Regions from separate parts of the Actinoplanes sp. NPDC048988 genome, predicted to be linked through region 2. Evidence: riboswitches for the same ligand, from Rfam matches in the RefSeq annotation. Region 2 holds a riboswitch; each other region holds the start of a gene.
What was found. A riboswitch is a leader RNA that binds a small molecule or an ion and turns the genes downstream of it on or off. The one in region 2 is predicted to bind cyclic di-AMP.
Positions count from the first base shown of each region.

Region 1: it holds a riboswitch for cyclic di-AMP, as region 2 does, so the genes downstream of both, ACGFJ7_RS24690 (NlpC/P60 family protein) here and ACGFJ7_RS38595 (hypothetical protein) in region 2, are expected to answer to the same signal.
Region 3: it holds a riboswitch for cyclic di-AMP, as region 2 does, so the genes downstream of both, ACGFJ7_RS28530 (NlpC/P60 family protein) here and ACGFJ7_RS38595 (hypothetical protein) in region 2, are expected to answer to the same signal.
Region 4: it holds a riboswitch for cyclic di-AMP, as region 2 does, so the genes downstream of both, ACGFJ7_RS18570 (transglycosylase family protein) here and ACGFJ7_RS38595 (hypothetical protein) in region 2, are expected to answer to the same signal.

Region 1 covers NZ_JBICTW010000008.1:18,282-20,473, forward strand. Annotated here, with positions in the region: gene ACGFJ7_RS24685 (MurT ligase domain-containing protein) at 1-332, opposite strand, end outside; cyclic di-AMP (ydaO/yuaA leader) riboswitch at 742-927, shown strand; gene ACGFJ7_RS24690 (NlpC/P60 family protein) at 967-1,758, shown strand.
Region 2 covers NZ_JBICTW010000018.1:141,796-143,987, forward strand. Annotated here, with positions in the region: gene ACGFJ7_RS38590 (hypothetical protein) at 1-936, opposite strand, end outside; cyclic di-AMP (ydaO/yuaA leader) riboswitch at 940-1,073, opposite strand; cyclic di-AMP (ydaO/yuaA leader) riboswitch at 1,284-1,419, shown strand; gene ACGFJ7_RS38595 (hypothetical protein) at 1,423-2,192, shown strand, end outside.
Region 3 covers NZ_JBICTW010000010.1:183,649-185,840, reverse strand. Annotated here, with positions in the region: gene ACGFJ7_RS28535 (LamG-like jellyroll fold domain-containing protein) at 1-727, opposite strand, end outside; cyclic di-AMP (ydaO/yuaA leader) riboswitch at 1,136-1,282, shown strand; gene ACGFJ7_RS28530 (NlpC/P60 family protein) at 1,290-2,102, shown strand; gene ACGFJ7_RS28525 (MsnO8 family LLM class oxidoreductase) at 2,153-2,192, opposite strand, start outside.
Region 4 covers NZ_JBICTW010000005.1:143,003-145,194, forward strand. Annotated here, with positions in the region: gene ACGFJ7_RS18565 (hypothetical protein) at 1-319, shown strand, start outside; gene ACGFJ7_RS18570 (transglycosylase family protein) at 301-984, opposite strand; cyclic di-AMP (ydaO/yuaA leader) riboswitch at 987-1,142, opposite strand; gene ACGFJ7_RS18575 (hypothetical protein) at 1,328-1,702, opposite strand; gene ACGFJ7_RS18580 ((2Fe-2S)-binding protein) at 1,749-2,192, opposite strand, start outside.

The DNA.
Region 1 (2,192 bases), on a different contig from region 2:
TGCTCGTCGACCTCCAGTACCGCGAACGGCGTCTGGCCGGCCTTGGCCAGCGCCGACGTGTGCCCGGTGGGCATGTTGGCGCCGAAGGAGTTGGTGGCGACCGGCCCCAGGACGCCGAGCGCGGCCGCCGCCAGCCTGGTCGTCGTGGTCTTGCCGTTGGTACCGGAGACGAGCGCGATCGCGCGTCCGGTCGCCAAGTGGCTCAGCAGCTCAGGATCGATCTTCAGACCGATCCAGCCGCCGATGACCGAGCCGTCGCCGCGTCCCGCGGCCCTGGAGAGCGCCGCCGCGGTCTTCGACACGGAGGTCGCGACCTTGGCGCGCAGGGGCATCTTCCCGTCCGTCACGGCGACGAGGGTACCGGAACGCGATGTCACGTCGAGTTGTCGACGCTGCCGGCTGTTCGGGGGAGCGGGTTTCGCCCGGTAGGGACGATTACGACGGCGGAAGAGTGAATATCGGGTGGCCGTCACCCGGCCGGTGACGAGCAATTATGTGTTCTGATTCACCCGTAACCTTCGACGAACTGTATTTGGCTGATCACGAGCGGTGCTGGCAAAAGTTATGGGCTGGTCACAAATCGGACAGCCCTTCATGTGCCAACTACTCTCGGTTACTGAACCGATTCTGCCGCTCGGGCCGAATCTCGGGTACCAAGGTTGGGCCGACAGCAACCCGCTGGAAGCTTGCGCCGCCCGGTTCACGCCGAGCCCTGCCCCGGGCCAGGCAGCGCGACCACGAGCACCATGTACGACCACAAAGGCATACGGGGGCAGGGACGGGGGACCCAAATAGCGGTCTCCTCCGCGCCACCCGCTCCGGTGGCGGCCACGGAGAGACCTTGGGGTGAAGCCGCCTCCCAGCGGCCGGGCAAGCCTTCCCGCCCGAACCCGACAGCTAACCTCGCAGGCGTGCCGGAGGGATATCTCTACCGTGCACGAACACAGTTCGAGCCGTGGCCGCCGCATGTCCGCCGGTGCCGGCAAACTCGCGCTGTCTCTGGGTCTCTGCCTCTGCGCCGGCCAGCTGGTCTCCACGCCGGCCGCGCACGCCGCAACCCCCGCCCCCGTCGTGGCGCAGGTCGCCACCGCGAAGGCCGCGGCGAAGGTCAAGCCCATGGTCCGCACCAGCGTCAGCACGCGAACGCTCGCGTGGGGCGCCAAGGTCAAGGTGACCGCCCGCTACATCAACCCCACGAACGGCAAGGCCGTCACCTCCGGAACGGTCCGCCTTCAGGCGCTCCGCAACGGCAAGTGGCAGAACTGGGCCGCCGGCAAGGTGAACAAGAACGGCTCGGTCGCCCTGTGGGCCCAGCCCAAGGTCACCGGCACGCTCCGCATGGTCTACCTGGGCACCTCGACGTTCGCCCCGCAGGTCGGCGGCCGTCAGTCGATCAAGGTCGTCGCCAGCGGCGCCAAGATCCTCGCCGAGGCCCAGGCCCACACCGGCGCGCTGTACAAGTTCGGCGCCTCCGGTCCGAGCCGTTTCGACTGCTCGGGCTTCACGAAGTACGTGTACAAGAAGGCCGCCGGCAAGAACCTGGCCCACAAGGCCAACTCGCAGCAGGCGGTCGGCCGCTCGGTCTCGAAGGGCGCCAAGAAGGCGGGCGACCTGATCGTCTTCCGTAACGGCTCCTACGGCTACCACGCGGCCATCTACGCCGGCAACGGCTACATGTACGACTCGCCGCACACCGGCGCCCGCGTCTCGAAGCGCAAGATGTTCAGCACGAACTACGTGGTGCGCCGCCTCGTCTGACGGCACACGACAGTCCCTCAGCGGGGCGCGACCGGTTTCGGTCGCGCCCCTCTGTCGTTTCCCGGGCGCATTCCGGGCGGTTCTCCCGCGCTTCCTTCAGAGATACGGAACTGACGAAGAGCCCCCGCCGCAGGGACGGCCCAGGCCTGCCCTCACGCCCTCTGCCCCAGTTCCGGCCGGTGCGTTCCCTCACGCAGGCCGCTCCGCGGCCCTCCACCCAGGGCGGATCCGAAGTCGCTCCCCTCCGGCCCCTGACAATCCCGCCCACCTGAGCCGCCCTCCCGTACTCCCGCGATGAGGCACCGACCCCCTTCGCCGCCTTCACCAGCACCGCCTGGGCCTCGTGGCGACCTCCTCGCCCCGCCTCGGCCCCGCCACCCCGCGCCTGTCTCGCCCGTGTCGTCCAGCGCCTCCGTGCCGCCCATCGGTCCCGT
Region 2 (2,192 bases):
CCGGTCCGCGTTGTTGATGAAGTAGTTCGCGAGGTTGGTGCCGTACGTCTTGCTGGCGCCCGTGGCGACGCCGCCGAAGCCGTCCTTGTCGGCGGCGAAGTCGCAGGCCTTGCCCTTGGGATGCTCACCGCTGTTCTGCTCGCGGAAGCAGGCGACATAACGGGTGAAGCCGTCCGCTTGCGCTTGCTTGAGGGCATTGAGCGTCCGAGGACTCAGGCACCCGCTCGTGGTGGGATCAGGCTCGGAGCAGCTCTCGGAGGGCAGCGAGCCGTCGGAGTCGCGCGGCGCCGCGCCCGCCTTCTGCTTGCTGGAGGAGCTGACGGCCTTGTCGCCGGCCTGCGGCGCGTCCTGACCGGTCTTGTCGTTCCCGCCGGTGTTGGCGGCCTTCAGAGCGGCCTCGGCCTGCACCTTGCGCTTGGCCATGAGCGCGACCTGCTTCTGCTCGTTGCGCACCTCGGTGTCGATGGCGACCTTGGCGGCCTGCTGGGCGTCGCGGGTGTTCTTGAGCGCCGCCACCGCCGTGTTCTCCTTGACCGCGATCGTCTCGAGCGTCTCGGCCCGGTCGAGGAAGCCCTCGGACGAGCCACCCGACAGCAGCGCGCTCATCGGGCCGAGGCGCCCGGTGCGGTACGACTGCTGGATGAGCTCGTCCAGTGCCGCCTGCCGCGGGGCGAGCTGCTTGTCGAGCTCCTTGAGCTTGGCCGCCAGTTCGGTCTGGCGCTTGCGCGAGCGGTCCAGCGCCTCCTTGGCCTCGACGAACCCCTTGGAGGCGGCCTCGAGCTGCTGGATGAGGGTCTTGGGGGCGCCCTCGCCGTCGTCGCCCGTGTCGCCCGGCGCGGCCGACGCCGGGCCGGCCACCGCTAACGCGAGACCAAAGATCGCGACGAGCATCGCCATGGTGGCTGCCAGTCGTCGCCGGACAGTCTTCTGCCGCACACCTGTTCCTTCCGTCGGCCGCCGACCGAGTTAGCTGACGGGTTCGGGACGGAAGTTGATCCCTACCGCTGGCGCGGATTCACCCCGGAAAGATTGGTTCCCCGGCTCGTCCGGAAACGATTAGGCGGCGATCCCCGGGGGGTGGGGACCGGCACCGACCATACCGAAGACATCGAACGATCGACAGTTATCGCACGCGAAGCAATTGAATGGCGACGCACAGTAGCCACTATTACTGAATGTCACAGGTGGACTACGCGAATAACGTTTTGCCAGGCCTGAAGCCTCTCTTGTTCTCGGGTAAACTGACCGCCGGTCCGCCTAACCAGGCACCGCCCCCGAGGTGCCGGCGGCCACCGCCCAATCGCCGTGAGGCGAGCCGGGGAACCAGGTCAGTCATGGGGTGCATCCGCGTCAGCGGTAGGGATCGCTTCCGTCCCGAACCCGTCAGCTAACCCGGTCGGCGGTTAACCGGAAGGAACCTGCATGACCGTACGACCCCGCCGGTGGCTGATGCTTGCCCTGGCGCCGATCGTTTCTGTCGCTTTCCTGGCGTCACCCATATCTCCGGCCTACGCCGAGCCCGGCGACGGCACGTCAGCGGCGCCGGACGAGTCGGCCGGCAAACAGAACCTGACTCTCGACGAGCTGATCGAGTCCTCGAACCGCCGATTCGTCCAGGCCAAGGGCGCCGTGGCGAAGTCGACGGCCGCGCAGAAGACTCTCGCCGCCAAGATCAAGACGGCTGAGGCCCGCCGCAACGCGCTGATTCCCGAGGTCAACGCGATCGCCAACCAGCAGTACCGGTTCGGCCAGCTCAACGCGGCCAGCTTCCTGCTGAGCAGCAAGGGCTCGGACGACTTCCTGGCCCGGGCCATGTCGCTCGAGGAGATCAACACCGAGCACGACCGGAAGCTCGGCGAGTTGAACAAGGCGATCGACGAGGTCACGAAGTCCAAGGTGGCACTGGACGCCGAGGTCAAGAAGCAGCAGACCAACCTCGTCGCGATGAAGAAGCAGAAGGAGGCGGCCAGCCAGGCCCTCAACCTGGTCGGCGGCGAAGGCCTCACGCAGGGCCACGTCCTCGCCGAGTCGCCGAAGGCCAAACCCGCGCCGCGCAATTCCGAAGGCGGCTTCTCGCCCGAGTCGTGCACCGTGAAAGATCCGACGACCAGCGGATGCATCACCGCCCGTACATTGAATATGTACAAAGAGACGAAGAAGGCGGGCTTCAACAGGTTCGTGGGCTGTCACCG
Region 3 (2,192 bases), on a different contig from region 2:
AGCCGCGATCGCCGTTCTGCGACAGGCTCATGGTGATCAGGGACTGCGGGAACCGGGGCAGCAGCGCGTTGGTCTCCTGGGACGTGCTCACGGCCGCGCCGTCGCTCGCGGTGGCCGTCCAGGTGTAGGTCTGGCCCCACTTGAGCGCCCCGGCCGGCACGGTCCAACTGCGTGACGACCGGGTGCCGGACTGGGCCACGGCCGTGCCGGCCGCGTTCGTGACGGTGAACGCGTACGTGGTGGCGTTCGGGCCACCGTCGGGATCGTTGCCGGTGACCATCAGCTCCGGCGTCAGGGTGGGCACGGTGGCACCGGTGCCGGGGTACTGGGCGTCGATCTGCGGCGCGACGTTGCCGGCGGCGGCGAGCGCGGCGGCGGCCCCGCGGGCGACGATCTTCGGGCTGGTGGACTTCTCGACCTGCCGTTGCGGCCGGCTGGCGGGCGGCAGAGCGCCGACGCCCTTGCCGGGTTTACGCCCCGCTCCCCCGTCGGCCCGGGTGTCGGCGGCGGAGGCCGGCCCGGCCCGCAGCGGCCCCCCGTCGAGCTGCCGCGGGACGGGTTTGGCGGCCACCGTCGGCGGGGATTGGAAGTACGCCTTCAGCGATCCCAGCATCGAGACGACGGACGGCCCGCGTTCCAGCTCGCCGGCCAGGTGGAGCGGGACCGCCCCACTGATGGTCAGCGACATCGACGCGAACAAGCCCAGAATTCGTCGTCCGGCGGCCATGGCACTCCGTCCCCGATCGTCATGGCCGCGTTCTGCGCGCCGTGCACAGTGGAGCCGCTTGATCGACTGCCCGGCTAGTGTTCGGGCCGGGCCCGTACTGTTCGGAACGATCTCGAACAGGCCGAACGACCAGCGCCGTCGGCCAAAAAATCATGTGCGCTATTTCACCGAGTCGGATAAGCGCACCGTAGTCAGACAGCTACAATCCGTTTCCGAAACTCCGATGGAACCGGCGAAAGGGGGCGGCGCTCAGCATGCCAACTACTGAGGGTCATTCCGCCTTCGTCACGGGAACGGCAGATCGGGGTGTAGCAAGGTGAGGCCGGCCGCACCCATTGGCCGACTCGCGTCGATCCGGCTCACGCCGAGCCCTGCCCGGGCCGATCGCCGCGACCATGAGCGTTCAGAACACCATGAAGGCATCCGGGGCAGGGACGGGGGAACCACCATCGGCTCACGTACGCAGTGGGCCTTGGGGTGAAGCCGCTCCGCGCGGCCGGGCAACCTTCCCGCCCGAACCCGACAGCTAACCTCGCAGGCGTGCCGGAAGGATCTCCCTACCGTGCACGAACAACGTTCGAGCCGGCGCCGCATGGCCGCCGGCACCATCGCCCTGTCGCTGAGCCTGGGCGCCGGGCAACTGGTCGCCGCCTCCAGCGCCACGGCGGCACCGATCTCCACCGCACAGCTCGCGGCCGTGGCCGCGGCGAAGAAACAGGTCTCGATCCGCACCGCGATCAGCGCCCGCACCATCGCCATGGGCCGGTCGACGAGGATCACGGTCTCCTACCGGAACCCCGCCAACGGCGCCGCGGTCAACTCCGGCACGGTGCGGCTCCAGGCGTACCGCAACGGCAAGTGGGTCACCTGGTTCGCGAAGAAGCTCACCAGTAAGGGCACCGTCGCCTTCACCCCCGCGCCGAAGGTCACCGGCTACTTCCGCACCGTCTACAGCGGCAACAGCGCCTTCGCCGCACGCACCGGCGGAAAACTCAAGGTGACCGTCGTCCGCGTCTCCTCGGGCCGGAGCGCGAAGATCCTGGCCGAGGCGAAGAGGCACGTCGGCAAGCTTTACCTGTACGGCGCGGCCGGCCCCAACCGGTTCGACTGCTCCGGCTACACGATGTACGTCTACCGCAAGTCGGTCGGCGTCAAGCTGCCGCACAAGGCCAACTCCCAGCAGCGGTACGGCCGGGCGATCAGCAAGGGCGCCAAGCAGCCCGGTGACCTGCTCATCTCGCGCCGAGGCTCGTACGGCTACCACGCCGCCGTCTACGCCGGAAACGGGTACATGTACGACTCGCCCCACACCGGCGCCCGGATCAGCAAGCGCAAGATCTTCAACGCCAACTACGTGGTCCGCCGCCTGGCCTGACCGCCACTCCCGCGGCCGGCGTCAATGGGGATGCCGGCCGCGGGAGCGGTTCAGGCGCTCGGAAACAGTGCCGCCAGCGCCGCGTCCGAG
Region 4 (2,192 bases), on a different contig from region 2:
GCTCCCGGCTTCGGCGCTGGGTGACGCGATCGCCGGGCGCAACGGCTGGGACGCGCGGCTGCACCCGGTCGACCAGGAACTGGTGATCGCGCGGGCCTCGGCCGCGTGGCTGCGCCAGTGCTACGACCTGGCCGTCGAGGCCGAGGCCACGGCCTGGCACGACACCTCGCTGGCCCGGCGCGCCGCGAGCAGCCTGCGCGAGGAATCGCAGGCGGCCGCGGTGCTGGCGGCGGCCCCGGCCCCGGTGCGGGGGAACACCGAGGTCCGGGCGAGCCGCCGGGTCACTTTCGGGGAGATCGCTCAGATCGCGATGCGCTGACCCGGGAAGATCAGGTTCGGGTCGTCGATGATGCTCTTGTTGAGCTCGGCGAGCCGCTCCCAGCCACCCTCGATCTGGTAGCGGTTGGCGATCTTGGCCAGGGTGTCGCCGGCGCGGACCACGTAGAAGTCACCGCTGGTCCGGGTCGTCGACTTGTGGGTCGACGTCGTCTTCGCGCTCGACTTGTGGGTCGTCGAGGTCGACTTCTTGTGCGTGCTGTGGGTGCTGTGGCTGCTGTGCGTGCTCGTCGACTTCTTCTTCACCGACGACTTCTTCGTCTCCGAAGCGCCGCTGGTGTTGTGGCCCTTGTAGCTCTTGGACGAGCCGGCCTTCTTGCCGCAGACAGGCCAGGCGCCGATGCCCTGACCGTCGAGGACCTTCTCGGCGATCCGGATCTGCTCGCTGCGGCTCGCCTTGTCGGCGGTGCTGGCGTACTTGCCGCCGCCGTAGGCCTTCCAGGTGCTCTTGGTGAACTGCAGGCCACCGTGGTAGCCGTTGCCGGTGTTGATGCTCCAGTTGCCGCCGGACTCGCACTGGGCGACGGCGTCCCAGTTGACGCTGCCCGCGGCCTGAGCCGGCTGGGCCGCACCGAACAGGGCGAACGCTCCGGCCACGCCGGCGGTGGTCAGGCCGAGGGCGATGGTGTGCTTACGGGTCTGTGCCATGGAAGAACAACCTCCACGCCTACGAGGTGAGCTGTCGGGTTCGGGCTGAGGTGCCCGGCCGCACGTGGCGGCTTCACCCCGAGGCACGCGCTGGGCGTGCCGAGGAACGTGTGGGTCCCCCGCTCCATGCCTGAGTTGAATTCCGTCGGGCGGCGGCAGGACTCGGCGTTCCGCCCGCGGTGCCCACGATCGTGGGACCGGCCGACCGTAACCACGCCCGGCGACGGTCGGCAAAGGCCCGAAGGGCGATCGTGACGTTGTTCTCAGTACGCCCAGGCCGGGAATGTGCCCGATTTCGTCCCGTTATGTGGGCCACCACGATCAAGGCCGCGACCAGGCACGATCAGTCCGGCGTTACCAGGCCCTGCAGCCCGACGACAATGGCGACGAGACCGAAGATCGTCAGCAGCAGTCCCCGGCCGAACGGCGCGGCGCCCGGTTCGACCGGTTTGCGACCGGTCAGGCGGTCCCAGAGCAGCGCGACGCCGACGGCGATACCGACCACCTCGAAGTGGAAGACGTGCGGCCCGTCGAACAGGTGCACAAGCAGGTAGTAGCCGCCGGCCACCAGGGCGACGACGCCGACCACCCAGCCCCAGCACGCCACCTTGTCGGCGAACCCGCCCACCCCACCGCCCACCCGGGGAATCTGCCGCAGCAGGGCCGCGGCCAGCAGCAATCCACCGAGGATGTTCGCGAGATCCAACAACAACGCCATGAGCATGCCTCCCTGGTACCCATACGGGAGCGCTCCCATGTTCGGTTCAGCGCCGCTGGATCGAACAGTCCGCGCAGAGCCGCTGATGCGGAATCGTGAATGCCAGGCAGCACGTGCGGCGACGGACCCGCTCGGCGTTCCACTCGACCAGCCCCGCCACCCCCAGCGTCCGCAGCACCCGGCCCGTCGTCTCCCCCGGCGGCACCCCGGCCACCGCGGCGGCCCGCTGAGCCGCGTGCGCGACCCCCGCCGAGAGTGACCCCAGCAGCAGGCGCCGGCTGACCCGGGTCGCGTCGGCAACGGTGTCGAGCAGCGGCGTCACATGCTCGTCGAGCAGCGTCCGGCGCAGCGTCGCCAGCAGCGCGCCCTCGTCACCGGCGACCCGGACCCGCGGCTCTCCGCCACCGGCCAGCGGGTCGCCGGGCAGCACCGACACCGGCACGTCCTCGCGCAGCCCGAGCCGCGCCGGCGCGTACCGGTCGTCGAACCG